One region of the Streptomyces sp. NPDC007971 genome, then DNA from elsewhere that is predicted to be linked to it. Evidence: predicted binding sites of a transcription regulator. Region 1 holds the regulator's gene; each other region holds the start of a gene.
What was found. Region 1 encodes HrcA, which represses chaperone genes, less so after heat shock. Its sites were predicted from a motif close to TTNGCACTCNGNNNNNCNGAGTGCNAA; they were not measured.

Region 1 (9,804 bases):
CCGCGCGCGGTGTGGTCGGGCGCCGCGGTGCCGAACCACCCCGCCGCGTTCACCGGATACGGCCGCAGGTCCAGCCGCGGCCCGCCCAGGCGCACCTCCAGCCGGCGCGGCTCGGCGTCCTCCAGGTCCTCCAGCAGCCACAGTTCACCGGCCGAGCTGTAGACGACGCGGGTGCCGTCACCGGCCGCGTGCCGGGCGTAGAAGCCGCCGACCGGGGTGTGCCGGCGCAGGTCGGAGCCGTCGGCGAGCGAGGAGTACAGCGCGCCCGTGCCCTCGTGGTCGCTGAGGAAGGCGATGCGGTCCCCCGCCCACACCGGGCATTCGATGTTCCCGTCGAGGTCCGCGTGCAGCCGCTCGAACGCTCCGTCGCCGGCGCGGTCGATCCACAGCTTGCCGGCCGTACCGCCCCGGTAGCGCTTCCAGTGCGCGGCCTCCCGGCCCATCGGCGCGGACAGCAGCACGGTGGCGGGCCCGAACGCCACGCCTCCGACGGGACCGTAGGGCAGGACGGTGGCCGGCCCTCCGTCGAGCGGGACCGTGTGCGCCCAGGTCCGGTCGGTGCTGGCGCGGCCCTGCGCGCTGAGCGCGAGCACCTGCCCGTCCGGGGTCCAGCCGCGCACCTCGGTACGCCGGTCGCCCCAGTGGGTCAGCCGCTCGGCGGGGCCGCCCGCCACCGGGGCGAGATGCACCTCGGGTGCGCCGTCCCGGGTGGAGGTCCAGGCGAGGGCCGTGCCGTCGGGCGAGATCCGGGGCAGCGTCGCCGGCATGTTGTCGGCACTGACCCGCCAGGCCCGGCCGCCGTCGAGGGGCGCGAGCCATACGTCGTCCTCGGCGACGAAGGTCACCAAGTCGCCCTGCAGATGCGGGAATCGGAGATAGCCGGAAGATGCCGCGGATCCCGTCGAAGCGCCCTGAGTCACCCCGTCACCTTACGCAGCGGCGGCCCGTCCGCGCTCCCGTTTTGATCACTTGCCCTGCACGGGCCAGCAAGTGGGATCGCCCTTGCACCAGATGGTCCGGGTGACGGTGACGGTGGGTCCGGGCTGCCGGTGGGTGGGGTGGTAGGGGGAGGGCGGCTTGTACGTCACGTGGGGCGCGGCGTCGCAGTTGCCGAGCCCGCTGACGTGGAACACCTGCCTGCCCCCGACCTTGGCCGTCAGGTCCCCGCGCACACAGGCCCCGTCGACGGCCCGGGTCACCCTGCCGGTGACGGTGATCCTGCGCTTGTCCGTGGTCTGCCCCTGGCAGTCGACGGAGACGACGGTCTTCGTCGCCGACGGGGCACCGGTCTTCCCGGAGCCGTCGTCGGAGTGCCCGGTGCAGGTGAGCCAACTCACGCTCACGTCATGGTGTTTGAGTGCGTCCGTCGCGGTCCGGTCGGTGGTGTACGCGACCGTGGCCGAGTTGAGTCCGCCCGGGTCGCAGGCCACCACGGTGCCGAGGGCCACCACCGCGAGCCCTGCCCCGGCCGCCACCCGAGTCCCGCGCGCCCGCCGCGTCCGCTGCCCACTGCGCTTCAAAGGCCCCATGCACGGCAGCGTCCCACCGGCACCGGACCGGGCGGTAGACCCGAAACGGCCACGTGACTTGAACCTGCGCTCCGCCCCTGCCGGCCCGTACGCTGGTTCGATGCGCGGTGAACGCAGGATCCGGCGGCTGGTCGTGGGCGAGGGGGACGAGTGGCGGTGGACCGTCCGGCACCGGCACGCCCGCGAAGGGCCCTGCCAGGAGGTGCTGACGCTGTCCCGGAACGGGGTGGTGGTGCGGGTGGTCTTCCGGGGCGGGCCCGGCCGCGTGGTCGCCGACGGGGGCTACGCCCACTCCGGGCTCGTGGTCGACGAGCAGGGACGCTCGGTCAATCTGCACGAGCCCCGTGTCGTACGCGCCTTCGTGGACGAGGTGCTGCTGCGCGGGCTCGCGGCCGGTGACGTGGACGGCTGGGAGCTGCTGCCGGCCATCGTCGTCAGGCGCGCAGCAGAAGCCACTCCTGAAGCTCCACCAGATTGCCCTCCGGGTCCTTGAGGTGGGCCACGCGCATGCGGTCGGTCAGAGGGGCGGGGCCGTGCAGCAGGGTGGCACCGCGGGAGGTGATCTGCGCGCAGTAGGCGTCGAGGTCGTCGACGCGCAGGACGACCAGGGAGCGGTGCCCGCAGGCGCTCTCGCCCAGCTCGCCCAGGACTTCGGCCATCATCGCGCGGTCCTGCAGTGCGATCCCGGCAGACCCGGTGTGCGGGCTGAACTTCTCGTAGGGGCCCTCGGTCGCCCCGGACTGCGGCTTGAGGCCGAGGACTTCGGCGTAGAAGCGGTAGCAGGCGGTGAAGTCGGTGACGAGCAGCCGGACTTGGGCGAGTTCCACGGTGATCACCCCTGGTGTCAGGACCAGCGGCCGGTGCGGCCCAGCAGCAGGGCCGCGGCGGCGGTGCCGGCGGTGGATGTGCGCAACACGGTGGGGCCGAGCACGAAGGCCCGTGCGCCCGCCTCCTCGAAGAGTGCCAGCTCGTCCCGGGAGACACCGCCTTCGGGCCCGACGACCAGCACGATCTCGCCCTCGGCGGGGAGTTCGGCGGTGGCGAGCGGGGTGCTGCCGTGCTCGAAGTCGGAGTGCAGGACCGCGGCGAAGTCCGCTTTGGCCAGAAGCGCGGCAACCTGCTTGGTCGTCGCTGCGTCCGCGACCTCGGGGAAGCGGACGCGGCGGGACTGCTTGCCGGCCTCGCGGGCGGTGGCCCGCCACTTGCCGAGGGCCTTCAGCCCGCGGTCGCCCTTCCACTGGGTGATGCAGCGGGCCGCCTGCCAGGGCACGATCGCGTCGACGCCGACCTCGGTCATGGTCTCGACGGCGACTTCGCCCCGGTCGCCCTTCGGCAGGGCCTGGACGACGGTGATGCGCGGGGCGGGCTCCGGCTCCTCGGAGACCGAGGACATGTGGACGATCAGCCGGTCCTTGCCCTCGGTGCCGGTCACCTCGCACACCGCGTAGCGCCCGGCGCCGTCGGTGAGGACGACCTCCTCGCCGGGCTGCAGCCGCTTCACGGAGACGGCGTGCCGCCCCTCGGGCCCCTCCAGGACGTAGCGGTCGCCGTCCGGGGAGAGGTGATCGACGACGAAGACCGGGGCCGTCATCGCGCATCACCCCCGGCCGACAACGCTGTCCGGGCGTCGGCGAGTTCGCCCGCCAGTACCTCCACCAGCCGGCCGGCCGGAAGCTCCCGGGCCAGCCGGTGCCCCTGTCCCGCCCACAGGGCCATGCCCTGCGCGTCCCCGGCCTTGGCGGCGGCCTTGCGCAGCGGCGAGGTCAGGTGGTGGATCTCGGGGTAGGCCGGGGGGGCGTAGGGGCCGTGTTCGCGCAGGAAGCGGTTGACCAGGCCGCGGGCCGGGCGGCCGGAGAAGGCGCGGGTCAGCGCGGTACGCACGAACAGGGGGTCGGTGAGCGCCTGTTTGTGCACGGCGGCGGCGCCGGACTCGGGGGTGGCGAGGAACGCCGTGCCCAGCTGGGCCGCGCTCGCGCCCGCGGCGAGGACGGCGGCGATCTGGCTGCCCCGCATGATGCCGCCGGCGGCGACGACCGGGATGCCCACGGTCTCCCGGATCTGCGCGATCAGCGCGAGCAGGCCCGTGCCGGAGCCGTCGCTGTCCGGGACGTCCCGGTGGGTGCCCTGGTGGCCGCCGGCCTCCACGCCCTGTGCGATCACCGCGTCGGCCCCCGCCTGCTCGACCGCGCGGGCCTCCTCGGCGGTGGTGGCGGTGACCAGGGTGAGGGTTCCGGCGCGGCGCAGGGAGTCGATGACCTCGCGGCCCGGGACGCCGAAGTGGAAGGAGACCACCGGCACCGGGTTGTCGAGCAGCACGGCGAGTTTGGCGTCGTAGCCGTCGTCCCGGCCGCTGTCGGGGTCCCCCAGCTCGGTCTCGTACCAGGCGGCCTCACCGGCCAGCTGGTGGGCGTAGACCTCGACGGCACCCGACTCGGCGTACTCGGGCTGGGGCATGAGCACGTTCACGCCGAAGGGCCGGCTCGTGAGGCCCCGCAACTGCTTGATCTCCTGATACATGCCGTCGGCGGTCTTGTATCCGGCGGCGAGGAACCCGAGACCGCCGGCCTCGGAGACGGCGGCGGCGAGCTGCGGGACGGAGACGCCGCCCGCCATGGGTGCCTGCACGATCGGGTGGGGGACGAGACCGGTCAGCGGGGAGGACATGACGGCATGTTGTCACGTCCACTGAACAAGTCCGAATCGGGGCTTCCCACGGCATAGGCCATCGGCATACGGGGTGCCGGAGCACCCCGCGGACGGCTCCTCAGCGCCCGTCGAACGCGTCCTTCGGCCGGGAGAACAGCCCCTGCCGACCGGGCCTGTCCGGGGGCCGGCCCCCGGACAGGCGGCGGAGATCAGCGCCCGTTGAACGCGTCCTTCAGGCGGGAGAACAGCCCCTGCTGACCGGGCTGGAACTGCCCCTGCGGGCGCTCCTCGCCGCGCAGCTTCGCCAGCTCGCGCAGCACTCGCTCCTGCTCGGGGTCCAGCTTGGTCGGCGTCATGACCTCGACGTGCACGATCAGGTCACCGCGGCCGCCGCCCCGCAGATGCGTGACACCGCGGTTGTGCAGCGGGATCGACTGCCCGGACTGCGTACCGGGCCGGATGTCGACCTCCTCCATCCCGTCCAGCGTCTCCAGCGGCACCTTGGTGCCGAGAGCCGCCGCGGTCATCGGGATGGTGACCGTGCAGTGCAGATCGTCGCCGCGCCGCTGGAAGGTCGGGTGCGGCAGCTCGTGGATCTCGACGTAGAGGTCACCGGCAGGACCGCCGCCCGGCCCGACCTCGCCCTCGCCGGCGAGCTGGATGCGGGTGCCGTTGTCGACACCGGCCGGGATCTTCACCGTGAGCGTGCGACGCGACCGTACGCGGCCGTCGCCCGCGCACTCCGGGCACGGCGTGGGCACGACCGTGCCGAAGCCCTGGCACTGCGGGCAGGGCCGTGAGGTCATGACCTGGCCCAGGAAGGACCGGGTGACCTGCGAGACCTCACCGCGGCCTCGGCACATGTCACACGTCTGGGCGGAGGTGCCCGGCGCCGCGCCTTCGCCGTTGCAGGTGTTGCAGACGACGGCCGTGTCGACCTGGATGTCCTTGGTCGTCCCGAAGGCCGCCTCGTCCAGCTCGATCTCGATGCGGATCATGGCGTCCTGGCCGCGGCGGGTGCGCGAGCGCGGTCCGCGCTGCGACGCCGTGCCGAAGAACGCGTCCATGATGTCGGAGAAGTTGCCGAAGCCACCGGCTCCGAAACCGCCCGCACCGGCGCCGCCCGACTGGGAGAGCGGGTCGCCGCCGAGGTCGTAGACCTGCTTCTTCTGCGGGTCCGACAGCACCTCGTAAGCGGCGTTGATCTCCTTGAACCGCTCCTGGGTCTTCGGATCCGGGTTGACGTCCGGATGCAGCTCGCGCGCGAGCCTGCGGAACGCCTTCTTGATCTCATCCTGCGACGCGTCGCGGCGCACGCCGAGAACGGCGTAGTAGTCCGTGGCCACTTACGACTCCGCCAGGATCTGTCCGACGTACCGTGCCACTGCGCGTACCGCTCCCATCGTTCCCGGGTAGTCCATGCGGGTCGGTCCGACCACGCCGAGCTTGGCAACCGCCTCGCCGCCCGAACCGTAACCGACCGACACGACAGAGGTGGAGTTGAGTCCTTCATGGGCGATCTCGTGCCCGATACGCACGGTCATGCCCGGATCCTTGGCCTCACCCAGGAGTTTGAGGAGCACGACCTGCTCCTCAAGGGCCTCCAGGACGGGCCGGATCGTGAGAGGGAAGTCATGTCCGAAGCGGGTGAGATTGGCGGTGCCGCCGATCATCAGCCGCTCCTCGTTCTCCTCGACCAGTGTCTCCAGAAGGGTGGAGAGCACCGTGGAGACCGTACCGCGGTCCTCGGCCTCGAAGGCGTCGGGCAGGTCCTCGACCAGCTTCGGCACATCGGCGAACCGGCGGCCCGCGACCCGGCTGTTCAGCCGTGCCCGCAGATCGGCCAGGGACGCCTCGCCGAACGGCGCCGGGCAGTCGACCATCCGCTGCTCGACCCGGCCGGTGTCCGTGATCAGCACGAGCATCACGCGCGCGGGCGCGAGTGAGAGCAGCTCCACATGGCGCACGGTGGACCGGGTCAGGGACGGGTACTGCACGACGGCGACCTGCCGGGTCAGCTGCGCGAGCAGCCGTACGGTCCGTGCCACCACGTCGTCGAGGTCGACGGCGCCGTCCAGGAAGTTCTGGATGGCCCGCCGCTCGGGCGCCGACATCGGCTTGACGCCCGCGAGCTTGTCCACGAAGAGCCGGTAGCCCTTGTCCGTGGGGATGCGCCCGGCACTGGTGTGCGGCTGGGCGATGAACCCCTCGTCCTCCAGGGCGGCCATGTCGTTGCGCACGGTCGCCGGGGAGACGCCGAGGTTGTGCCGCTCGGTGAGTGCCTTCGACCCCACCGGCTCCTCGGTGCCCACGTAGTCCTGGACGATGGCGCGCAGTACCTGAAGCCTGCGTTCACTCAGCATCCGCGCGCACCTCCCGTACGTCGTCTCTCGGCTCTTCGGTCGTCTCCTGGCACTCTGCCTTTGCGAGTGCCAGACTTCCCCGGCCCAGTGTACGGCCGTGGGGTACTGACTGGGCAAGGTCGCTGCCGCCTTACCTGGTTGAACGGCTAGCGTCGCGGTATGACGGTGACTTGGGAAGAGGTCGGGTGGGAGCGGCTGGCCGCCGGGGTCGGGCGGTGCCGGCTTCCCGGCTGGGACTGCACCGCGGGCCTGGTCCTCGGCGAGGGCACGGCGCTGGTGGTGGACGCCGGATCGAGCCTGGCCGAGGGCGCGCGGGTGCGCGAGCGCGCGCAGCGGCTCGCGGGCCGCGATGTGACCCATCTCGCGCTCACCCACCCCCACTTCGACCATGTCTTCGGCGCGCCCGCCTTCGCCGGCGCGGAGGTGTACGGGGCGGTGGGCATCGACGCGGTGTTCGCCCACGCGCGCGAGGAGCTGCGCCGGGACGCGGTCGGCAACGGCCTGCCGGCGGCGGACGCGGACGAGGCGGTGGACGCCCTCGCCGCGCCCCGCCACCTGGTCTCCGGCGAGTGGACGCTGGACCTGGGCGGCGGCCGGCAGGCACTGCTGGCCAACGTGGGGCCCGGCCACACGGCCCACGACCTCGCGGTGCTCGTCCCCGGATCGGTCCCCGGCGGGCCGGAGATCGTCTTCTGCGGGGACCTGGTGGAGGAGTCCGGCGAACCCCAGGCGGGCCCGGACGCCGTACCGGCCCGCTGGCCCGACGCCCTGGACCGGCTGCTCGCCCTGGGCGGCGAGGACGCACTGTACGTGCCCGGTCACGGAGCGGTGGTGGACGCGGCGTTCGTACGGCGGCAACGCGACGAGCTGGCAGCACGTTTCGGCGTGTCGTAAGGACGAACCCCCCGGTTCTCCTATCGTCATCCGAATGCGCCCACCCGTCTCCCGCCGCCGCCCCGCCGACGAGGGCCCTTCGGGTCCGCGCCCTCGTGTGTACTCCGCCGACCTGACCCCTCCGTGGAAGAAGTCCAAGCCCGTGCCGGAGGTGCCGGCCGAGCCGGGGCTGGTGGTGGAGGAGCCGGGTACCGGGTTCTGCGGGGCGGTGATCCGCTGCGAGGCGGGCACGGTGACCCTGGAGGACCGCTTCGGCAAGCACCGGGTGTTCCCGCTGGAGCCGCGCGGCTTCCTGCTGGAGGGGCGGGTGGTGACCCTCGTACGGCCGTCGTCCGGCGGCCCGGTCCGCCCGACGCGTACGGCCTCCGGTTCGGTCTCCGTCCCCGGCGCCCGCGCCCGCGTGGCCCGGGCCGGCCGCATCTACGTCGAGGGCCGGCACGACGCCGAGCTGGTCGAGAAGGTGTGGGGCGACGACCTGCGCATCGAGGGCGTGGTCGTGGAGTACCTGGAGGGCGTCGACGACCTGCCGTCGATCGTGTCGTCCTTCGCGCCGGGCCCGGACGCACGGCTGGGCGTGCTGGTGGACCACCTCGTCCCGGGCACGAAGGAGTGGCGCATCGCGGAGTCGGTGACCAGCGAACACGCGCTGGTCGTCGGCCACCCCTACATCGACATCTGGGAGGCCGTGAAGCCGGCGTCGCTGGGGATCGCGGCCTGGCCGTCAGTGCCGCGGGGGCAGGACTGGAAGACGGGGGTGTGCCGGGCGCTGGGCTGGCCTTCGGAGAACACCGGGGCCGTGTGGCAGGCGATTCTGAAGCGGGTGGGGTCCTACAAGGACCTGGAGCCGGAGTTGCTGGGGAGGGTGGAGGAGCTGATCGATTTCGTCACGGCGTAGCGGTCAGCGGTGGAAGAGTGCCGAACCGGCTCGTATCCAGGTCGATGCCCACCATCGGCAGCTGCACCGGGTCACCGAACTTACGAGTCCGCTTGGTCTGATAGTCCGCCGCAAGCCCTGTGCCGACCGGTTCTGTCAGCACCAGGCACTTCGCCTCGAACGGATCGATGATCAGGTATACCGGCACGGCACCGGCCGCATAGATCGACCGCTTCTCCACATAGTCCCGGTGCACGCTGGTCTTGGAAACGACCTCGACCAGCATCGTCACAGCAGGGGCGGGTACGAGTCGTCCCGGGCTGTCGTCGGCACCGATCTCCATCACCAGCAGATCAGGCTGGGGCTCACTGTTTTCACCGGGAATGGCCACGTCCTGGGTCTGGAGACGCTCCCACCGGTCCGAGGGGATCTGGTCCTGCACAGACTGCACGATGCGGTTGTGGACCTTGTCAGGCCCGGCCATCATCACGATTTCCCCCCGGATGAGCTCAGCCTTGAAACCCTCGGGAACCACAAGGTTCTCGAACGCCTCATGCACCCGGCGATCATCCACAGCGGTCATCTCCGTGGCCCTCCGCATCCGCCGCGTACTGTCAGCGGCAGCCTACGAACCAGGTTAGGGACCGAACCGGCGTTCCGCAGTGATTCACTCCGCCGAGTGATCAGTCCACCAGGTCCCGTACCACCGCGTCCGCCAGCAGCCGCCCCCGCAGCGTCAGCACGGCGCGTCCCTCCTCGTACGGCCTCTCCTGGAGGAGCCCGTCCGCCAGTGCCCGCCGGGACGCCGCGAGCCCCTCCTCCTTCAGCAGCGACAGCGGCACCCCCTCGCGCAGCCGCAGTTCCAGCAGGATGCGCTCCACCCGGCGGTCCTCGTCGGACAGCAGCTCACGGCCCGCGCCCGGTGAGCGGCCGGAGGCGAGGGCCGCCGCGTACGCACCCGGGTGCTTGACGTTCCACCAGCGCACCCCGCCCACGTGCGAGTGCGCCCCGGGGCCCGCGCCCCACCAGTCGGCGCCGCGCCAGTACAGCTCGTTGTGCAGGCAGCGCCCCGACTCGGAGGTGGCCCAGTTGGAGACCTCGTACCAGTCGAAGCCCGCCGCGGACAGCATCTCCTCGGCGATCAGGTAGCGGTCGGCGTGGACGTCGTCGTCGGTCATCGGGACCTCGCCCCGGCGGATGCGGCGCGCCAGCTGGGTGCCCTCCTCGACGATCAGCGCGTAGGCGCTGACGTGGTCCGGTCCCGCGCCGATCGCCGCGTCCAGCGACGCCCGCCAGTCGTCGTCCGACTCGCCGGGGGTGCCGTAGATCAGGTCCAGGTTCACGTGCTCGAAGCCCGCGGCCCTGGCCTCCGCCACGCAGGCCTCGGGACGCCCCGGGGTGTGCGTGCGGTCGAGCACGCGCAGCACATGCTGTCTGGCGCTCTGCATACCGAAGGAGATCCGGTTGAAGCCGCCCTCGCGCAGCGTCGCGAGATAGG
Region 2 (9,804 bases), on a different contig from region 1:
CCACCCCGAAAACCCTGCCGACACGCCGGTCCGGGGTCGGCGGGAACAGCATGGAGCCCGGAGGGAGCCACATGGGGGATTCGTCCCGCCGAGCGGACCGTGCAGCTGCAGGCCGTACCGGCATGCAGTGGCTCGGAGCTGGTGTCCAGCCACTCCGGGCGGACGTCCAGGGACTCCGGGCGGGTGGGATGCGCCACACGTGCAGGGCGCCGCGGCGGGTCCCGGCTGCCACGGCCCCGCGCGCCGCGGCGCGCGCGGTCCGCCCGCCCCCGCCTGCGTCCGGGCAGGCGGGGATCCCGGGGTGACGGACCGCAGCCCCGGTGCGGTGCACCAGCTACCGGACCAGTCCCCAGCGGAAACCGAGTGCCACCGCGTGGGCCCGGTCCGAGGCGCCGAGCTTCTTGAAGAGCCGGCGGGCGTGGGTCTTGACGGTGTCCTCGGACAGGAACAGCTCGCGGCCGATCTCGGCGTTGGAGCGGCCGTGGCTCATGCCCTCCAGCACCTGGATCTCACGCGCGGTGAGGGTGGGCGCCGCGCCCATCTCGGCCGAGCGCAGACGGCGCGGGGCGAGGCGCCAGGTCGGGTCGGCGAGGGCCTGCGTCACGGTGGCGCGCAGCTCGGCACGCGAAGCGTCCTTGTGCAGGTAGCCCCGGGCGCCGGCGGCGACCGCGAGCGCCACACCGTCGAGGTCCTCGGCGACGGTGAGCATGATGATGCGCGCGCCCGGGTCGGCGGACAGCAGCCGGCGCACGGTCTCGACGCCGCCCAGGCCGGGCATGCGTACGTCCATCAGGATGAGGTCGGAGCGGTCGGCGCCCCAGCGGCGAAGGACTTCCTCGCCGTTGGCCGCCGTCGTCACGCGCTCGACGCCGGGCACGGTCGCGACCGCGCGGCGGAGCGCCTCTCGGGCAAGCGGGGAGTCGTCGCAGACGAGGACGGATGTCATGACCGCCCTCCCCAGCTGATGCGCGTCACCTTGAGCCTCCAGGCTGGTACGGAATCGTCACCTGTGCGGTCGACCGTCTCGGACGCCTGCCCGAGCGCTTGTGTTTTCAACCGCCTCCGCACTCTCAACGACGGTCACTCGAAAGAGTTACGGGGCCGCGTGCCATCTTCGGCACTCTACGTGAGGGCCCCGACACGGTGGAGACATGCCCGACAGACCCTCAACTTTTCATCACAACCTATGCCCCATTTAGTCGTTTTTGCTCCCGTTTCACAGTGTCTGGAGCTAGATTCGCAATGAGTCATATTTTCATCTCCTTAGACCGGAGATGTACGGTCGTTGGCACCGTATCCGCCCAGAACGGCTACAAGGGGTCACGTAATGGCAGATTTCTCCCGCCTTCCCGGACCGAACGCTGACCTGTGGGACTGGCAGCTGCTGGCCGCCTGCCGCGGGGTCGACAGCTCGCTCTTCTTCCATCCGGAGGGCGAGCGCGGGGCGGCTCGGAGCGCTCGCGAGAACTCGGCCAAAGAGGTCTGCATGAGGTGCCCGGTCCGTGCGGAGTGCGCGGCGCACGCGCTGGCGGTTCGCGAGCCGTACGGCGTCTGGGGCGGCCTGACCGAGGACGAGCGCGAAGAGCTGATGGGACGGGCGCGCAACCGCCTGGTGTCGGCATCCACCACCGGCGGGGGCACCGCCCCGAACGCCTGAAGTAACGTTTCTTCACTCCAGCCCGGACGTGCCCACGCACGCCCCGGCTGCTGTCGAGGGCCCCTAGGACCGGACCCCTGCCGGCGCCCCCTGTGCGCGGCCGGCCGCCCGGGCCAGTTGCTCCAGCGTCGCCGCGACGGCCGGCACCTGCGCCAGGTCGGGCAGGGTGAGGGCGACGATCTGCCGCCGCACCAGCGGTTCCAGTGCCACCGTGCGCACCCCCCGGGGCCGCACCGACTCCACCGCGAGCTGCGGCAGCACCGCCACGCCGAGCCCCGCGCCCACCAGACCGAAGACCGCCGGATAGTCGTCGGTGGCGAAGTCGATGCGGGGCGTGAAGCCGGCGCTCTCGCACACCTCCACCAGCTGGCCGCGGCAGCGCGGGCAGCCCGCGATCCAGGGCTCCTGGGCCAGCTCCCCGATGGCGACGGACTCGCCGCGCGCCAGCCGGTGCCGTTCGGGCACCAGGGCGACCAGCCGGTCCGTCAGCAGGGGCCGTACGACGAGGTCGTCCCACTCCTCGGCGGCCGGTGCGCCCTCGTAGCGGAAGGCCAGCGCGAGGTCGCAGTCGCCCTCGCGCAGCAGCTCGACGGATTTCGGGGGCTCGGCCTCCTCCAGGGAGACGCGGGTGCCGGGGTGCGCGGCGCGCAGGGCGGCCAGGGCGGTCGGGACCAGGGTCGAGCTGCCGCTGGGGAAGGAGACCAGCCGGACCCGGCCGGCCCTGAGGCCTGCGATGGCGGCGACCTCCTCCTCGGCCGCGGTGAGCCCCGCGAGAATTCCGGAGGCGTGCCGGACGAGGGCCTCGCCGGCCTGGGTCAGACGCATCTCGCGGCCGCTGCGGACCAGCAGCGGGGTGCCGACCGAGGCCTCCAGTGCCTTCATCTGCTGGCTGACGGCGGGCTGGGTGCAGCCCAGCTCGCGCCCCGCCGCCGAGAAGGAGCCGGTGGTGGCGACGGCGCGCAGGACGCGGAGATGACGGGCCTCGATCACCCTTCGAGCATAAGCCTGACTTGGGTGCGGTTCACAATTCTGCGTCGACGCTTTGGGGTGCGGTCCCGTACCGTGCTGACATGAAGCTTCTCTCGGTCAACGTGGGCCGTCCGCAGCCGGTGCCGTACACGGACCAGGCGCACGGCGTGACGGGCATCGACAAGCGGCCGGTCGAGGGTCCGGTGCGGGTGACGGCTCCCGGCCCCAAGGGGGTCGCCGGGAGCGGGATCGCCGGGGACGCGGTGTGCGACCTGCGCCATCACGGCGGTGACGAGCAGGCGGTGTACGCCTTCGCGCGCGAGGACCTGGACGCCTGGGAGCGGGAGCTGGGCCGGCCGCTGGCCCACGGCTGCTTTGGCGAGAACCTCACGACCGAGGGCCTGGACGTGTCCGGGGCGCTGATCGGCGAGCGCTGGCGGATCGGCTCCGAGGTGGTCCTGGAGGTGACCTCGGGGCGGATTCCGTGCCGTACGTTCCAGGGCCATCTGGGCGAGCGGGGCTGGGTGAAGAGATTCACCCGGAAGGGCGCGACCGGGGCCTACCTGAGGGTGGTCGAACCGGGTGAGATCCGGGCGGGCGACCCGGTCGAGATCGTGCACCGTCCGGACCACGGTGTGACGGCGGCGATGCAGTTCCGTGCGGTCACCACCGAGCGCGAGCTGCTGCCGCGGCTGCTCGCCGCGGGCGACGCACTGCACAGCGAGGCGCTGGCCGCGGCGCGCAAGTACGTCGCCGGACAGAGCCGCTGAGGAGCCGTCACCGGCCGGCGGACGGACAGCGGACGCTGTCGGTCCGGGTCACTACCCTTGGTCCATGACAACGGCTCTGATTACGGGATCGACCGCGGGAATCGGCGCCGCGTTCGCGCGGCGGCTGGCGGCTGACGGGCATGACCTGGTCCTCGTGGCGCGGGACGGCAGACGGCTGCGCGAGCAGGCCACCGAGCTGCACGACCGGCACGGCGTGGAGGCGGAGGTGCTGACCGCCGACCTGTCCGAGGACAAGGGCATCGAGACGGTCGCCGACCGGCTCGGTGACCGGAAGAACCCGGTCGACCTGCTGATCAACAACGCTGGTTTCGGCAACAAGGGCCGCTATCTCGAAGTGTCCATGACCGACGAGCTGAAGATGCTCAAGGTGCACTGCGAGGCGGTGCTCCGGCTGACCTCGGCGGCGGCCGAGGCGATGCGCGAGCGCGGGCGCGGCGGGGTGGTGAACGTGGCGTCGGTGGCGGCCTTCGTGCCCCGGGGCACCTACGGCGCCTCGAAGGCCTGGGTCGTGCAGTTCACCCAGGGCGCGGCCAAGGACATGGCCGGCAGCGGGGTGCGGCTGATGGCACTGTGCCCCGGCTTCGTGCGCACCGAGTTCCACCAGCGCGCCGGGATGGGCACGGACAACATCCCCGGCTGGATGTGGCTGGACGCGGACAAGCTGGTCTCGGCGGCCCTGGCCGACCTCGCGCGCGGGAAGACACTGTCCGTCCCGGATCCCCGGTACAAGGCCCTGATGGGTCTGGTGAAGGTCGCCCCGCGCGGGGTGATGGGCGGAATCAGCTCGCGGACGGGGCGCAAGTACGGGCCCCAGTAGGACGGGTGGCGTCCGCGTTCCGGTGGGAAAATGGGCCTGACGGATCCGGACCCAGGGGGCCGGGAGGCGGCGCCATGACGTTCGTACAGCTCATCGACTGCAGGACCAGCCGGCTCGACGACATGAACCGGCTGATGGACGAGTGGGTCGAGAAGACCAGGGGGAAGAGGACGGCGACGCACGCGGTGGTCGGCACGGACCGCTCGGACGCGACGCATGTCATCGAGATCGTGGAGTTCCCGTCGTACGAGGAGGCGATGCGGAACTCGAAGCTGCCGGAGACCGACACGATCTTCCGGGAGATGCTCGCCCTGTGCGACGGGATGCCGACGTTCACCGATCTGGACGTGGTGCGCGACGAGCCCTTGCAGGCGGCCACCGCCCGCCGGTTCTTCGACACGATCGCGGTCCAGGGGCCGTTGCCGCCGCTGAACGACCTGCTCGCGGAGAACTACCACGACCATGATCCGGCCAACGAGCAGGACACCCTCGGGCTGGACAACATGCGCCGTGAGATCGAGATGTGGCGCAGCGCCTTCGACTACACCTTCACGGCCGAGGACCAGATCACCCAGGGGGACCGGGTGTGCACCCGCTGGACCTGGCACGGCATCCAGACCGGCGAGTTCATGGGCCTGCCCAACACCGGCCGCCAGGTGTCGATGACCGGGACGACCGTCTTCCGCTTCGACGGCCACGGCAAGATCCGCGAGGGCTGGTGGCAGTACGACCGGCTCGGGCTGCTCGGGCAGTTGGGGGCGCTGGACGCACTGGAGAACTAGACGCGCAACGCGCCGGGGAACCAGGAGACTGAACGCACTGGAGGACCGGGCACCGGGCATCCAGGCACTGCACGCACCGGCGCAGCAGGCACTTCACTCGTCGGGCAACCGGGCACCGCACGCGCCGGCGAACCGGAGTGCCGCACCGCGCGCGGCTGCGGACGGAGCGAAGGCCCGGCACCCCCAAGGGGTGCCGGGCCTCAGTGCTCCTCGGTGCCGAGGTGCGTCACTGGCGGGGTGCGTCAGTGGGCGTGGCCGTGACCGTGGCCGTGGCCCGCCTCGGCCGGCTCCTCTTCCTTCTTCTCGACGACCAGGGTCTCGGTCGTGAGCAGCAGGGAGGCGATGGAGGCGGCGTTCTCCAGGGCGGAGCGGGTGACCTTGACCGGGTCGATGACGCCGGCCTTGACCAGGTCGCCGTACTCGCCGGTGGCGGCGTTGTAGCCGTTGCCCTTTTCGAGCTCGGCCACCTTGGAGACGATGACGTAGCCCTCCAGGCCGGCGTTCTCGGCGATCCAGCGCAGCGGCTCGACGGCGGCACGGCGGACGACCGAGACACCCGTGGCCTCGTCGCCAGCCTTGTCGAGGTTGCCCTCCAGGACCTTGACGGCGTGGACCAGGGCGGAGCCACCACCGGAGACGATGCCCTCCTCGACCGCGGCGCGGGTCGCGGAGATGGCGTCCTCCAGACGGTGCTTCTTCTCCTTCAGCTCCACCTCGGTGGCGGCGCCGACCTTGATCACGCACACGCCGCCGGCCAGCTTCGCAAGACGCTCCTGGAGCTTCTCGCGGTCCCAGTCGGAGTCCGTGTTCTCGATCTCGGCCTTGATCTGGGCGACGCGGCCGTGGACGTCCTCGGTCTTGCCGGCGCCGTCGACGATGGTCGTGTCGTCCTTGGTGACCGTCACGCGGCGGGCGGAGCCCAGCACGTCCAGGCCGACCTGGTCGAGCTTGAGGCCGACCTCCTCGGAGATGACGGTGGCGCCGGTGAGGACGGCCATGTCCTGCAGCATCGCCTTGCGGCGGTCGCCGAAGCCGGGGGCCTTGACCGCGACCGCGTTGAAGGTGCCGCGGATCTTGTTGACGACCAGGGTCGACAGGGCCTCGCCCTCGACGTCCTCGGCGATGATCAGCAGCGGCTTGGAGCCGGTCTGGATGACCTTCTCCAGCAGCGGCAGCAGGTCGGCGATGGCGCCGATCTTGCCCTGGGTGATCAGGATGTACGGGTCGTCGAGGACGGCCTCCATACGCTCCTGGTCGGTGACGAAGTACGGCGACAGGTAACCCTTGTCGAAGGCCATGCCCTCGGTGAAGTCCAGCTCCAGACCGAAGGTGTTGGACTCCTCGACGGTGATGACACCGTCCTTGCCGACCTTGTCCATGGCCTCGGCGATCAGCTCGCCGACCTGCTGGTCCTGGGCGGACAGCGCGGCCACGGCGGCGATGTCGGACTTCTCGTCGATCGGGCGGGCCGAGGCCAGCAGCTCGTCGGAGACGGCCTTGACCGCGGCGTCGATGCCCTTCTTCAGGGCGGCCGGGGAGGCACCGGCAGCGACGTTCTTCAGACCCTCGCGCACCAGCGCCTGGGCGAGCACGGTGGCGGTGGTGGTGCCGTCACCAGCGATGTCGTTGGTCTTGGTCGCCACCTCCTTCACCAGCTGGGCGCCGAGGTTCTCGTACGGGTCCTCGATCTCGACCTCGCGGGCGATCGTGACACCGTCGTTGGTGATGGTGGGAGCGCCGAACTTCTTGTCGATGACGACGTTGCGGCCCTTCGGGCCGATCGTCACCTTCACCGTGTCGGCCAGCTTGTTGACGCCGCGCTCGAGGGCGCGACGGGCGTCCTCGTCGAACTTCAGGATCTTCGCCATGACAGCGGGAGCCCTCTCGGGAATCTGTGGGTGAAAAAAGAACTGCGCCCCGGGCGCCCGGCTTCTCAGGTGGTCGCGGGGGCCAGGGGCGCAGCTTCAAGCGGAATGCTTGAGGTGACTACTTCTCGATGATCGCGAGCACGTCGCGAGCCGAGAGGACGAGGTACTCGTCGCCGTTGTACTTCACCTCGGTGCCGCCGTACTTGCTGTACAGGACGACGTCGCCGACCTTGACGTCGAGCGGCAGACGCTCGCCGTTCTCGAAGCGGCCCGGGCCCACGGCGAGGACGGCGCCCTCCTGGGGCTTCTCCTTCGCGGTGTCCGGGATGACCAGGCCAGAGGCGGTGGTCTGCTCGGCGTCGAGCGGCTGGACCACAATGCGGTCCTCGAGCGGCTTGATGGCAACCTTGGAGCTGGTGGTCGTCACGATCCGACCTCCCCCTTCGGAGATCTCACGGGGTTAACTGTCTGAGGTGGCGACCAGGTGGATCCGTCGTCGCGGGTGCCGGACCTGCCCGTCGCGTTTGTTGGCACTCTCCATGGGGGAGTGCCAGAGCCGAGACTATGACCGCGATTAGCACTCGGTCAAGCGGAGTGCCAATGCCGTGCCGCGCGTCGGCGGAATCCCGGGCGACGGGGGTTCTCGGTGACCGGTGTCGCCCCCGCCGTTTCCGGGGTCTGCCGCCCCCGGGCCCCGCTTCGGTCCTGAACGGGTCCTGTCCTCGAACGCCGGACGGGCCGATCGCTGCCTGACGGCGCCGAGAAGGAACTGCTACAGGTAAGACTCCAGGCGGCCCACCGTCAGGCCGCGCGCCTGGATGCGGCGCAGCAGGCGTCTCGTGCGTTCCTTGAGGGTGGGACCCGTCGCCTCGTCGGGGCCGACGAGGACGATGTCGCCCGGGTTCAGGTGCTGGGCGCCGCGCACATAGGTGATGCCGTCGGGGGTCATGGCGGCGCGCCACAGGACGAGCGCGAAGACGCCGCAGTCGGCGGCCGCCCGCAGGGTGGTGGTGTCGAAGGTGCCGTAGGGCGGGCGGAAGAGACGGGGGCGGACGCCGAAGCGGGACTTGAGTTTGTCCTGCTGGCCGCAGATCTCGGCGCGCTGGCCGGCGTACGGCAGTCCGGGCAGCGCCGGGTGGTGGAGGGTGTGGTTCTCGATGTCGGCGCCGACCGCGCGCAGGCGGGCGAAGTGGCCGTACCCGGGGCCGACGACGCTGTCGGTGAGGAAGAGACTGACCGGCAGCTTCAGTTCGCGGACCATGTCGACGAACCGGGGGTCCCGTTCGGCGCCGTCGTCGTAGGTGAGGAAGACGACCTTGTCGGTGGTCCTGATGTGGTCCACGACCCGGGGGCGGGAGGGATCCGCCCCGTGGGCCGTCAGGAGGCGGACCGGGGGGCTGGGCGGGGCGGCGAGGGGGGCGGTCAGGCCCCAGCGGCGGTACGCCTCCCCTGTGGCCGGGCTCGACGGCCGTACCCCCTGCGCCGCCTTCTTGCCCAGGCGTTCGATGGGGTCGACGGACTGGGCACAGCCGGCGAGGAACAGGGCCGGGGCGAGGACGGCGGCCAGCCCGGCCCGCAACCCTCGCGTACGGCCCCGCTCCCCGCGCCTCACAGGTAGTCCTCCAGGCGGGCCACGGCGTAGCCCTCGCGCGTGACCTTGTTCAGGAACCTGCGCATGTCGTCGACCATCGTGCCGTCCCAGTCGTCACGGCCGCGGAAGTGGGTGAGCACGATGTCGCCGGGGTGCAGGCTGCGGTCCCAGTCGCGGTACTCCCAGTGGTCGACGAAGACCTCCTCGTCCCAGATCGGCGCGTACTTGATCCCGCAGGCCTTCGCGGCGCGCAGGGTGTCGCCGTTGTAGTCGCCGTAGGGCGGGCGGAAGACGGTGGGCGCCTTGCCGAACTGCTTCTTCATGATGGTCTGCATGCCGCAGATCTCGTTCTTCTGCTCCTCGTAGGACAGACCGGGCAGGTACGGATGGGTGAGGGTGTGGTTGTTGAGGGTGTGCCCCTCGGCCTGCATCCGGCGGAAGTACCCGTAGTCGTCCTCGACCAGGTAGTTGCTGAGGAAGGCCGTGTAGGGGATCTTCAGGTCGCTCATCATGCGCAGGAAGTCCGGGTCCTTCTCGTGGCCGTCGTCGATGGTCAGGAAGAGGACCTTCTGCTTGGTGGGGACGGTGGTGAAGACCGGGGGCAGGTTCTCCTCCTCCTGGCCGTCCACCTCGAAGCCGTCGCGGGGGGTGATCTGCGGCTTCCTGGCCGGCGGGGCCGGGGGCGCTAGCGGTACCCGGTCCAGTCTCCAGTGCCGGGCTGCGGCGACCAGTCGGGCGTGTTCGGCAGCGCGGCGGGCCTGCGGGTCCAGGGCCTGGGCGCCGCCGTGTCCGGGCGCACGGGCGGGGGCATGGGCGCCGGAGTCCGCGCCGGGGGCGGCGCAGCCGGAGGCGAGGGCGACGGAGGCCAGCGCGGCCACCCCGCAGCGAAGGGCGACCGTCCGGAGCCGTGCCCGAGATTTGTCATTTTGTACTACTAGTCGCATAGCGCCGGATCTTCCCAGGCCCGGGGCCCGAACCCGGCCCGACAGGCCGCCGGAGGCGCAGCATCCACCGACTGGCCCACAATGAGCCGGTGAACGACCTCGCTCCCCTCCTCACCCCCGAAGGCCGCGCCCTCCTCGACGAGGTGCGCGACACCGACCCCGCGCAGGAGCTGGCCGTCGCCACCCGGCTGCGCCGCGACCACCCCGCCGAGCTGGTGTCGGCGGCGCTCGGGCAGGCCCGGCTGCGGCAGCGGGCGGCGGCCAAGTTCGGGGAGGCGGACGCCCGCCGGATGTTCTTCACGCCGAACGGGGTCGAGCAGTCCACGCGGGCGAGTGTGGCCGCCTACCGGGCGGGCCGGATGAAGGAGCTGGGGGTGACCTCGGT
Region 3 (9,804 bases), on a different contig from region 1:
CCCCGCTGCTGCCCGTCCCTGCGGACGTGGCGGACAAGCCCAACATCAACCCGGGCTGGACCAAGCTCGTCAAGGCCGACAATCTCGCGCGTGAGCTGGGCGTCACCGGCGGTCTGTACGTCAAGGACGACTCCGGGAACCCGACGCACTCCTTCAAGGACCGGGTGGTGGCCCAGGCGCTGGAGGCCGCGCGTGCCTTCGGCTTCACCACGCTCTCCTGCTCCTCCACGGGCAACCTGGCCGGTGCCGTCGGCGCCGCGGCCGCCCGGGCCGGCTTCCGCTCCTGCGTGTTCATCCCGCACGACCTGGAGCAGGGCAAGATCGTCATGGCCGCGGTCTACGGCGGCGAACTGGTCGGCATCGAGGGCAACTACGACGACGTGAACCGGTTCTGCTCCGAGCTGATCGGCGACTCGGCCGGCGAGGGCTGGGGCTTCGTCAACGTGAACCTGCGGCCCTACTACGCGGAGGGGTCGAAGACCCTGGCGTACGAGATCTGTGAGCAGCTCGGCTGGCGGCTCCCGGACCAGATCGTGGTCCCGATCGCCTCCGGCTCCCAGCTGACGAAGATCGACAAGGGCCTGCAGGAGCTGATCAAGCTCGGCCTGGTCGAGGACCGGCCGTACAGGATCTTCGGCGCGCAGGCCGAGGGCTGCTCGCCGGTCTCCGCGGCCTTCAAGGCCGGCCACGACGTGGTCCGCCCGCAGAAGCCGAACACCATCGCCAAGTCCCTCGCCATCGGCAACCCGGCCGACGGGCCGTACGTCCTGGACATCGCGCGCCGCACGGGCGGTGCGGTCGAGGACGTGACCGACGCGCAGGTCGTGGACGCGATCAAGCTGCTGGCCCGGACCGAGGGCATCTTCGCGGAGACGGCCGGCGGCGTGACCGTGGGCGTGACGAAGAAGCTGATCGACAACGGCGTCCTGGACCCGTCGCTCACCACGGTCGTCCTCAACACCGGCGACGGCCTCAAGACCCTCGACGCGGTGGCCGGCACGGGTCTCACCGCCACCATCCGCCCGACCCTGGACTCCTTCCGAGAGGCTGGCCTCGCATGAGCGTGACCGTTCGCATCCCCACCATCCTGCGCACCTACACCGGCGGGCAGGCCGAGGTCGCCGCCCAGGGCGCGAACCTCGCCGAGGTCATCGAGGACCTGGAGAAGAACCACACCGGTATCGCCGCCCGGGTCCTGGACGACCAGGGCAAGCTCCGCCGTTTCGTCAATGTGTACGTCAATGACGACGACGTGCGCTTTGAGCAGGGCCTTCAGACGGTGACCCCGGACGGTGCGGGTGTCTCCATCATTCCGGCGGTCGCGGGAGGCTGACCGAATGACTGATCATTACCTTCGGTAACCGCTGTTACTGATTGTTCATCGAATGGCCCCCTCCGTGAGAGAAACGGAGGGGGCCATTCAGTGTGATTGAGCGCGGTACAGTTGGGGAACGCGCTCCGGATCTGCGGGTCACGGGCCCCGGATTTCACACCGCACGCCCGACAAGAAGTAGCCAAAGTAAGCGGGCATTGTGCGGCTTTTGTTCCATTTTGTACGGCCCGAGTTGCCCTGAATTCAGCCGATTTTTTGGCAGATTCCGGACCGGGCTCGTCCAGAATTCTCGTCCGATTGACCTGTTGCAGACGGCAGTTGGACAGATACATTCAGCCGCGGTCGACGCGTTCCGGCGCACGCCCCCGACCAATGGGGGGTGAGGTCTGACCCGGGTCCGCGAAGTGCGGATCTGTGCAAGGGCCAGTAATAGGGGAGTTAGGCATGGCTCAGGGCACCGTCAAGTGGTTCAACGCGGAGAAGGGGTACGGCTTCATCGCGGTCGACGGTGGTGCGGACGTCTTCGTCCACTACAGCGCCATTCAGATGGACGGCTACCGCACCCTGGAAGAGGGCCAGCGGGTGGAGTTCGAGATCTCGCAGGGCCAGAAAGGCCCGCAGGCCGACATGGTTCGCCTCAGCGCCTGAACGTTTTTGTGAGGAAGGGCCCGCACCGGCACAGGGTGCGGGCCCTTCTCTGCGTCCGGATCCGCCCGCACGTCCGTGTTCGCGGGCGGCTGACGTCCCTCGTGAACCGCCCACACCCCTGTTCGCGGGCGGCTGACGCCCCCTTCGCACCCTTCCAGGCGCTTGCACTCGACCATGCCGAGTGCTAATCATTGCGTTAGCACTCTGAAGGTGAGAGTGACAACGAAGGACCGGGTCGGTGAGGCCCGCAGGCCGGGTGGGGCAAGGAACCACAAGGCATGCGAGCCGTCCGTCGCGGGCGCGGGCGCGGTCCGAAGGAATCACCCCCAGTCCTGGAGGGACCACTTCACATGGCCAAGATCATCGCGTTCGACGAGGAGGCGCGGCGCGGCCTCGAGCGCGGCATGAACCAGCTCGCGGACGCCGTGAAGGTGACGCTCGGCCCCAAGGGCCGCAACGTCGTCCTCGAGAAGAAGTGGGGCGCCCCCACGATCACCAACGATGGTGTCTCCATCGCCAAGGAGATCGAGCTCGAGGACCCGTACGAGAAGATCGGCGCCGAGCTGGTCAAGGAAGTCGCCAAGAAGACGGACGACGTCGCCGGTGACGGTACGACCACCGCGACCGTGCTCGCCCAGGCGCTGGTCCGCGAGGGCCTGCGCAACGTCGCCGCCGGTGCCAACCCGATGGCTCTGAAGCGCGGTATCGAGAAGGCCGTCGAGGCCGTCTCCGCCGCCCTGCTGGAGCAGGCGAAGGACGTCGAGACCAAGGAGCAGATCGCCTCCACCGCGTCCATCTCCGCCGCCGACACCCAGATCGGCGAGCTCATCGCCGAGGCCATGGACAAGGTCGGCAAGGAAGGCGTCATCACCGTCGAGGAGAGCAACACCTTCGGCCTGGAGCTTGAGCTCACCGAGGGCATGCGCTTCGACAAGGGCTACATCTCCGCCTACTTCGCGACCGACATGGAGCGCATGGAGGCGTCGCTGGAGGACCCCTACATCCTCATCGCGAACTCCAAGATCGGCTCCGTCAAGGACCTGCTCCCGCTCCTGGAGAAGGTCATGCAGTCGGGCAAGCCGCTGCTGATCATCGCCGAGGACGTCGAGGGCGAGGCCCTGTCGACCCTGGTCGTCAACAAGATCCGTGGCACCTTCAAGTCCGTCGCCGTCAAGGCCCCGGGCTTCGGTGACCGCCGCAAGGCCATGCTCGGCGACATCGCCATCCTCACGGGCGGCGAGGTCATCTCCGAGGAGGTCGGCCTCAAGCTGGAGAACGCGACCCTGGACCTCCTGGGCCGCGCCCGCAAGGTCGTCATCACCAAGGACGAGACCACCATCGTCGACGGCTCCGGCTCCTCGGACCAGGTCGCCGGCCGCGTCAACCAGATCCGCGCCGAGATCGAGAACAGCGACTCGGACTACGACCGCGAGAAGCTGCAGGAGCGCCTGGCGAAGCTCGCCGGCGGTGTCGCGGTCATCAAGGCCGGTGCCGCCACCGAGGTGGAGCTCAAGGAGCGCAAGCACCGCATCGAGGACGCCGTTCGCAACGCGAAGGCGGCCGTCGAGGAGGGCATCGTCGCCGGTGGTGGCGTGGCCCTGCTCCAGGCCTCCTCGGTCTTCGAGAAGCTGGACCTGGACGGCGACGAGGCGACCGGCGCCAACGCCGTGAAGCTCGCGCTGGAGGCCCCGCTGAAGCAGATCGCCGTCAACGGTGGTCTTGAGGGCGGCGTCGTCGTGGAGAAGGTGCGCAACCTGGCCGTCGGCCACGGTCTGAACGCCGCCACCGGCGAGTACGTCGACATGATCGCCGAGGGCATCATCGACCCGGCGAAGGTGACCCGCTCTGCCCTGCAGAACGCCGCCTCCATCGCCGCGCTGTTCCTCACCACCGAGGCCGTCATCGCCGACAAGCCGGAGAAGGCCGCCGCGGCCGCTCCGGGCGGCATGCCGGGCGGTGACATGGACTTCTGATCGACCTGACGGTTGATCGCCTGTCCTGCAGTACCGAGGGCGGTACTTCCAGCTTCTGGCTGGGGGTGCCGCCCTCGGGCGTTTCGTGAGGCTCAGTCGGCGTAGTCCTTGAGTTCCTGGGTGTCGAGGATGACGTCGACGGGGGAGGGGAGCACGACGGTGGCTCCCCAGGGGTAGGACGGGGACCGCTGATAGCGGCCGTTCTTCGGCTCGCTGTACACGACGACGGTGCTGTTGTCGCGGTCGATGAGGAGATAGACGGGGATGCCGACCGCCGCATAGCCGACGGGCTTGTCGACGCGGTCACGCTGGTGCGTGTCCCTGTCGTGGGAGGTGATCTCCACGGCCATGAGGATGCCGTCGGAGCCCGACCACTCGCCGTGTCCCGTGAAGTGGCCCTTGGGAGCGACGGCTGCATCCGTGCGGGCGCGGCCCTTGCGATACGCCTCGGTCCTCACACCGGACTCGCCGTAGACACGGAGGTCAGGGCGGTGCTGCATGCATTGCTCCTGCAGCCAGACGAGGATCTCCCGGTGGTTGCCGTCCAGCATCGCCTTGACCTCTAGTTTTCCGCTGATGTACTCAAGCCGGACGGTCTCCGGCGCCCGGCGCTCCAGCTCCTCGAAGTCCTCGACGCTGAGCGGATCCTTGGTGCGGACCCGCCCGTCGACGCATTCGAGCCGCACGCCCTCCGGGGCCACGCGGGCGAGTTCCTCGAAGTCCTCGATGGGCATCTGCGGGCGTTCGGCGGTGCTGGGGGTCATGGCGTCGCCTCCTCCCCTCCATCGTGCCCCGGGGTGGTGTCGTCGGACCGTAGGAGCGGTCATGCGGGTGTCCTTTCGCGTCGTCGTACGGACATCGCAGCCCGGATCTCGCCCGCTCGGGTGCGGACCGCAGGGGCGGGCAGGGGCGTACGAGGGTGTGCGGGGGCGCGTTCGCCCCGGCAGCCGGCGCACACGCCTCCTGGCAGTGCCTCCGGCCGCCCCGGCACCCCGCACTCCGCACACTCCAGGACCCGGCGGGGCGGGCGTGGGGCGGGTGGTTCCGGCGGGAGTTTGTCGGTCAGCCGGCGGCGGAGCAGGGCCGCCGGGCTGTGGACGGGCGTGGGCAGGCCCGCGGTCAGTGCGGTCAGGAGCGTCTCCTCGGTGGCCCCGCGCGCGAACCACTCCTCCACCAGCGGGGCGAGCGCGGCGCAGTCGGCGGCGGAGAGGGACAGCACCGGGGTCGTACGACCCAGCGCGGCGAGGAGGATGTGGGCGCGGGAGCGGGTGGGACGGGCGCGTTCGTCTGGCGGCTGCTCCGGCTCCGGTACGTCGCCGCGTGTGAACGCCGCCCACCAGCTGTTGTCCCGCGCGGTACGGGACCACCACGATCGGGTGATCCAGCGCGAGCCGCCCGAGTCGGTCGCCAGCAGTTCCCGTCCTCGCCTCAAGTGCCCTGCCTGGTGGAGGTTGTTGAGGGCGGTACGTAAGGCGCACTGGCCGTACGGGAGCGTCTTCGCCAGCATTTTCACCGAGATGTCGGCGCCGTCGGGAAGGCGGTCGACGTACGCGGCGATGGCGGCTTCGCGGGGAGGTAAGTGTGCGAAGTCGTGGTTGGTGCGGCGGAGTTGATCAGGCGCCGAGCGCTTGCCGTAGCCCGGATTGGCCATCGGGTGCGGGGTCGCGTGCGCGGGCAGGAGGGCAGCACTAAGCTTGGCTTCAGCCATGGGATCGACTTGCCTTCGATCTCGTTGGTCAAGCCCCCGCAGGTGTTGGTAGCACCTGACGGGGGCTGTTCGTTATTCGGGCACGCTAGAGGATCGTCACCGTGCGTGGCAAGCTGAACGCGTCAAGTCAACTCGCCGGGTGGGAGGGTGGGTTGAGGCCCTCCACCCGTTCCTTGAAAAGAGGTCTCGGGGCTCGACGCCCGAGGCTCAAGCGCCGAGGCTCCCGAGGTTTTCGACGAACGCCGACCAGGCCTCCGCCCGGAATACGAGCTTCGGGCCGTGGGGGTTCTTCGAGTCCCGGACGGGTACGACGGCGGTGGGGCCTGCGGCGACTTCCAGGCAGTTGTTGCCACCCTGGCTGTAGCTCGACTTGATCCATACGGTCGAGCCCAGGTCGTACTCAGAGATGTGCCTCATGGGTGTAATCCTGCGCCAACGCCTCGATCAGAGCCAGGGACTTCTCCTGCGAGAGCGCGGTGGCCACAAGCAGGTCGAACATGAACCTCAGTTGGGCGACGGTGGCCGGGTCGTCCTCCACTCGCCCGGTGCGTACTCCCTCGTAGTAGACCAGTGGTGGGGCGTCCGCGAACTCCATCAACTTCAGGGCGCCCTGCATCGCCGCGTGCGCACCCGCGCTGAACGGCAGCACCTGCATGATGATCCGACTTCGGCGGGCCAGGTCGGCGATGTGGCGCAGAGCCTCCGCCATCACCGCCCCGCCTCCGGCCTCCCTACGCAACGCTGCCTCGTCAAGCACTGCCCACAACACAGGCTTTGTTGGGTGGTCGAGTAGACGGATCCGCTCCATCCGGCCTTCCGTCCACTCCTCGATGGTCTCCTCCGGTGCCGTCGGGTCGTATGCGCGGTTCACGGCCCGGGCGTACGCAGGTGTCTGCAGCAACCCGGGAATCAGGAGCGGTGTGTATTCCCTGATCGCCGTTGCCTGAGTCTCCGCCTCCGCCACCGCCTCGAAGGGCTCCTCGTACTTCGACTTGGCCGCCGCCCCGCAGTTCCGCTGGAAGAAGCCCCCTGTCTTCAGGACCTCGTCCAGCATCCGCGCATACTCCAGCTGCATCCGCCGAGTCCCCGCCTCCAACTGCCCGATGAACGACCCGCTCACGAACAGCCGTCGGCCCAGTTCCTCCTGGCTCAGCCCGGACTTCTCACGCGCGTGCCGCAGCTCTGCGCCCAGCAGGGCCCTGGGTGATGACGACGGGTCGAGGTCCTTCGGTCCTGCCATGCGCAACTCCCGGTCACACAGGTGGGGTTGTTGGGACGCCGTATATGGCCAGGTTAGCCACGGTGCGACCACGCTGTGTGGTGAACGCGAACACTCACCGTGGAGGTAGAGGCCCGATGGGGACGACGGAGAGCCACCGGCCGGCCCGGACGACCGAGGAGGCCGTGGAGCAGTTGCACGCGGCCCTCGATGACGTCGGCATCATCCTGCCGTCGCTGCGCGTCGACCCCTGGACGGGCTCGCACGGTGAGCCGTACGCCCTGGTCGACCTGGGGCGCTGCAACCTGGGCGTCGCCTCGCGACTGGCCGCCGCACTGCGCGGAGCGGCGCGCGGCGGTGACGCGTGAGCGGGGGTGGGCCCGCGGTCGGGTCGTACGCCGTCGACGTACGGAGCGGGCGCCTCGGTGAGGTGATGGGGCGCGTGGGCGGTTACGTGCAGTTGCGGCCCGTGGGTGGCGGGCGGGAGTGGGACTGTCCGCCGGAGTCGGTGGGGCCCGCGTCGCCGGGTGAGGTGCTGCGGGAGCGGGTCGGGCGGCTGAACCGGCAGGCCCGGCTCCGGGAGGCGGTCGAGTCGCCGGCCCGGGATGTGCCCCGAATCACATGACGTCCTGTCCGGGCGCGGAATGTGCGACGCTGCGAGAGCGGTTTACTTAAGAAGCTTCACCAATGCGTATGCACATACCCGCCGGTTAACCGAGCCCTTCACGAGGAGCCCCCCACGTGACCGTCACCACGCCCGCCGCCTCCCGTGCGGCCCAGATCCTTTCCCGGCCGATCGCGCTCAACGGACTCACCGTCCCCAACCGGATCGTGATGGCCCCGATGACCCGCATGTTCTCGCCGGGCGGCATACCCGGCGAGGACGTGATCTCGTACTACGCCCGCCGCGCCGCCGCGGGCGTCGGCCTGGTCGTCACGGAGGGCACCTACGTCGGCCACGACTCGGCCGGCCAGAGCGACCGCGTACCCCGGTTCCACGGCGAGGAGCAGCTGGCGGGCTGGGCGAAGGTCGCCGAGGAGGTGCACAAGGCGGGCGGCACCATCGTCCCGCAGCTGTGGCACATCGGCATGGTCCGCAAGGACGGCGAGGCGCCCTTCCCGGACGCTCCCGCGATGGGCCCGTCCGGCCTGGTCACCGAGGGTGCCGAGGTCACCGGTAAGGCGATGACCCAGCAGGACCTGGACGACGTCGTCGCCGCGTTCGCCGAGGCCGCCGCCGACGCCGAGCGCATCGGCTTCGACGGTGTCGAGCTGCACGGCGCCCACGGCTACCTCCTCGACCAGTTCCTGTGGGAGGGCACCAACCGCCGCACGGATGCGTACGGCGGCGACCCGGTGGCCCGTACCAGGTTCGCGGCGGAGATCGTCGCGGCGGTCCGGAAGGCCGTGTCCCCCGAGTTCCCGGTCATCTTCCGGTACTCGCAGTGGAAGCAGCAGGACTACGCCGCCCGTCTCGCCGAGACCCCGGAGGAGCTGGAGGCGATCCTCACGCCGCTGGCCGCCGCCGGTGTCGACGTCTTCCACGCCTCCACCCGCCGCTACTGGGAGCCCGAGTTCGACGGCTCCGACCTGAACCTCGCGGGCTGGACGAAGAAGATCACCGGCAAGCAGGTCATCAGCGTCGGCTCGGTCGGCCTCGACGGCGACTTCATCAACGCCTTCCAGGGCGAGGGCTCCCCGGTCAAGGGCATCGACAACCTCCTGGACCGCCTGGAGGCGGACGAGTTCGACATGGTCGCCGTCGGCCGCGCGCTGCTCCAGGACCCCGAGTGGGCGGCCAAGGTGCTCGCCGACCGCTTCGAGGAGCTGAAGCCGTACGACGCCGCCGCGATCAAGACGCTGAGCTGACGCGGCGCGCCGGTCCGGGCACTCGTGATCGCCGTCGTGCGTTCTCCTGACGACCAGTGAGGAGTGAGCGTGACGATGAGTGAGTCCCGGGTGCCGGGGACCGAGACCGCCGGACCCGTGGTGCGCACCGCCTCCGGGGCGGTGCGCGGCCGCCACGAGGACGGTCTGGCGGTCTTCCGGGGCATCCCCTTCGCCGAACCGCCCGTGGGCGACGCCCGTTTCCAGGCCCCGCGCCCCGCCCGGCCCTGGGACGGCACCCGGGAGGCTTACGCGTTCGGTCCGCCGCCCCCGCAGGAGCCCGGCATCATGGGCCGCAAGGACGTCCCGGTAGCGGGCCCGACGGGCGACGACTGGCTCACGGTGAACGTCTGGACCCCCGACCCCGACCCGTCGTCCGCCCGCCCGGTGATGGTGTGGATCTACGGCGGTGCCTTCAAGATGGGCCACGCCGGCCAGCCGGGCTACGACGCACAGCACATCGCCAGGGACGGCGACGTCGTGGTCGTCACCTTCAACTACCGCGTGGGCATGGAGGGTTTCGCCCTGCTCGACGGCGCCCCGGCGAACCGGGGACTGCTGGACCAGCTGGCGGCCCTGGAGTGGGTGCGGGAGAACATCACGGCGTTCGGCGGCGACCCCGGGCAGATCACCGTCTTCGGCGAGTCGGCCGGAGCGGGCTCGGTGGCCTCGCTGATGGCGATGGAGCGGGCCCGCGGCCTGTTCCGGCGGGCGGTGGCACAGAGCGTGCCGGGCACGTTCTTCTCCGAGGCGCTGGCACGCGACATGGCGGCGGCCCTCGCGGCCGAGGCGGGGCGCCGTCCGACCGCGGCCGACCTGGCGACCGTGGACCCCCGCCGGCTCACCGCCGCGGGCCAGTCGCTGAGCGCCAGGATGCTCGGATACACGGACCGATGGGGGCAGGCGGCGCCCACGGTGACACCGTTCGCCCCGGTCGTCGACGGCGACGTCCTGCCCACGACCCCCTGGCAGGCCCTCGCGGCGGGCGCGGCCCGGGACGTGGACCTCCTGGTCGGACACAACCGCGACGAGTTCC

Region 2: a site for HrcA is predicted at 7,459-7,485, ahead of groES (co-chaperone GroES). Genes of this name have one in related genera too.
Region 3: a site for HrcA is predicted at 2,143-2,169, ahead of groL (chaperonin GroEL). Genes of this name have one in related genera too.

What each region holds. Positions count from the first base shown of each region.
Region 1 covers NZ_JBIBJK010000008.1:332,998-342,801, forward strand. Annotated here, with positions in the region: gene ACFZCP_RS19395 (S41 family peptidase) at 1-848, opposite strand, end outside; gene ACFZCP_RS19400 (hypothetical protein) at 966-1,529, opposite strand; gene ACFZCP_RS19405 (hypothetical protein) at 1,630-2,022, shown strand; gene ACFZCP_RS19410 (VOC family protein) at 1,964-2,356, opposite strand; gene ACFZCP_RS19415 (16S rRNA (uracil(1498)-N(3))-methyltransferase) at 2,374-3,120, opposite strand; gene ACFZCP_RS19420 (nitronate monooxygenase) at 3,117-4,193, opposite strand; gene dnaJ (molecular chaperone DnaJ) at 4,385-5,521, opposite strand; gene hrcA (heat-inducible transcriptional repressor HrcA) at 5,522-6,538, opposite strand; gene ACFZCP_RS19435 (MBL fold metallo-hydrolase) at 6,698-7,432, shown strand; gene ACFZCP_RS19440 (DUF3097 family protein) at 7,467-8,327, shown strand; gene ACFZCP_RS19445 (Uma2 family endonuclease) at 8,317-8,889, opposite strand; gene hemW (radical SAM family heme chaperone HemW) at 8,990-9,804, opposite strand, start outside.
Region 2 covers NZ_JBIBJK010000001.1:32,090-41,893, reverse strand. Annotated here, with positions in the region: gene ACFZCP_RS00215 (response regulator transcription factor) at 335-946, opposite strand; gene ACFZCP_RS00210 (WhiB family transcriptional regulator) at 1,328-1,657, shown strand; gene ACFZCP_RS00205 (LysR substrate-binding domain-containing protein) at 1,721-2,647, opposite strand; gene ACFZCP_RS00200 (MOSC domain-containing protein) at 2,728-3,396, shown strand; gene ACFZCP_RS00195 (SDR family oxidoreductase) at 3,461-4,234, shown strand; gene ACFZCP_RS00190 (ester cyclase) at 4,309-5,016, shown strand; gene groL (chaperonin GroEL) at 5,259-6,884, opposite strand; gene groES (co-chaperone GroES) at 7,003-7,311, opposite strand; gene ACFZCP_RS00175 (polysaccharide deacetylase family protein) at 7,657-8,496, opposite strand; gene ACFZCP_RS00170 (polysaccharide deacetylase family protein) at 8,493-9,419, opposite strand; gene ACFZCP_RS00165 (methyltransferase domain-containing protein) at 9,509-9,804, shown strand, end outside.
Region 3 covers NZ_JBIBJK010000002.1:157,392-167,195, forward strand. Annotated here, with positions in the region: gene thrC (threonine synthase) at 1-1,061, shown strand, start outside; gene ACFZCP_RS04485 (MoaD/ThiS family protein) at 1,058-1,333, shown strand; gene ACFZCP_RS04490 (cold-shock protein) at 1,778-1,981, shown strand; gene groL (chaperonin GroEL) at 2,332-3,954, shown strand; gene ACFZCP_RS04500 (Uma2 family endonuclease) at 4,047-4,718, opposite strand; gene ACFZCP_RS04505 (hypothetical protein) at 4,778-5,662, opposite strand; gene ACFZCP_RS04510 (DUF397 domain-containing protein) at 5,870-6,079, opposite strand; gene ACFZCP_RS04515 (helix-turn-helix transcriptional regulator) at 6,063-6,902, opposite strand; gene ACFZCP_RS04520 (hypothetical protein) at 7,019-7,249, shown strand; gene ACFZCP_RS04525 (NADH:flavin oxidoreductase) at 7,623-8,750, shown strand; gene ACFZCP_RS04530 (carboxylesterase family protein) at 8,826-9,804, shown strand, end outside.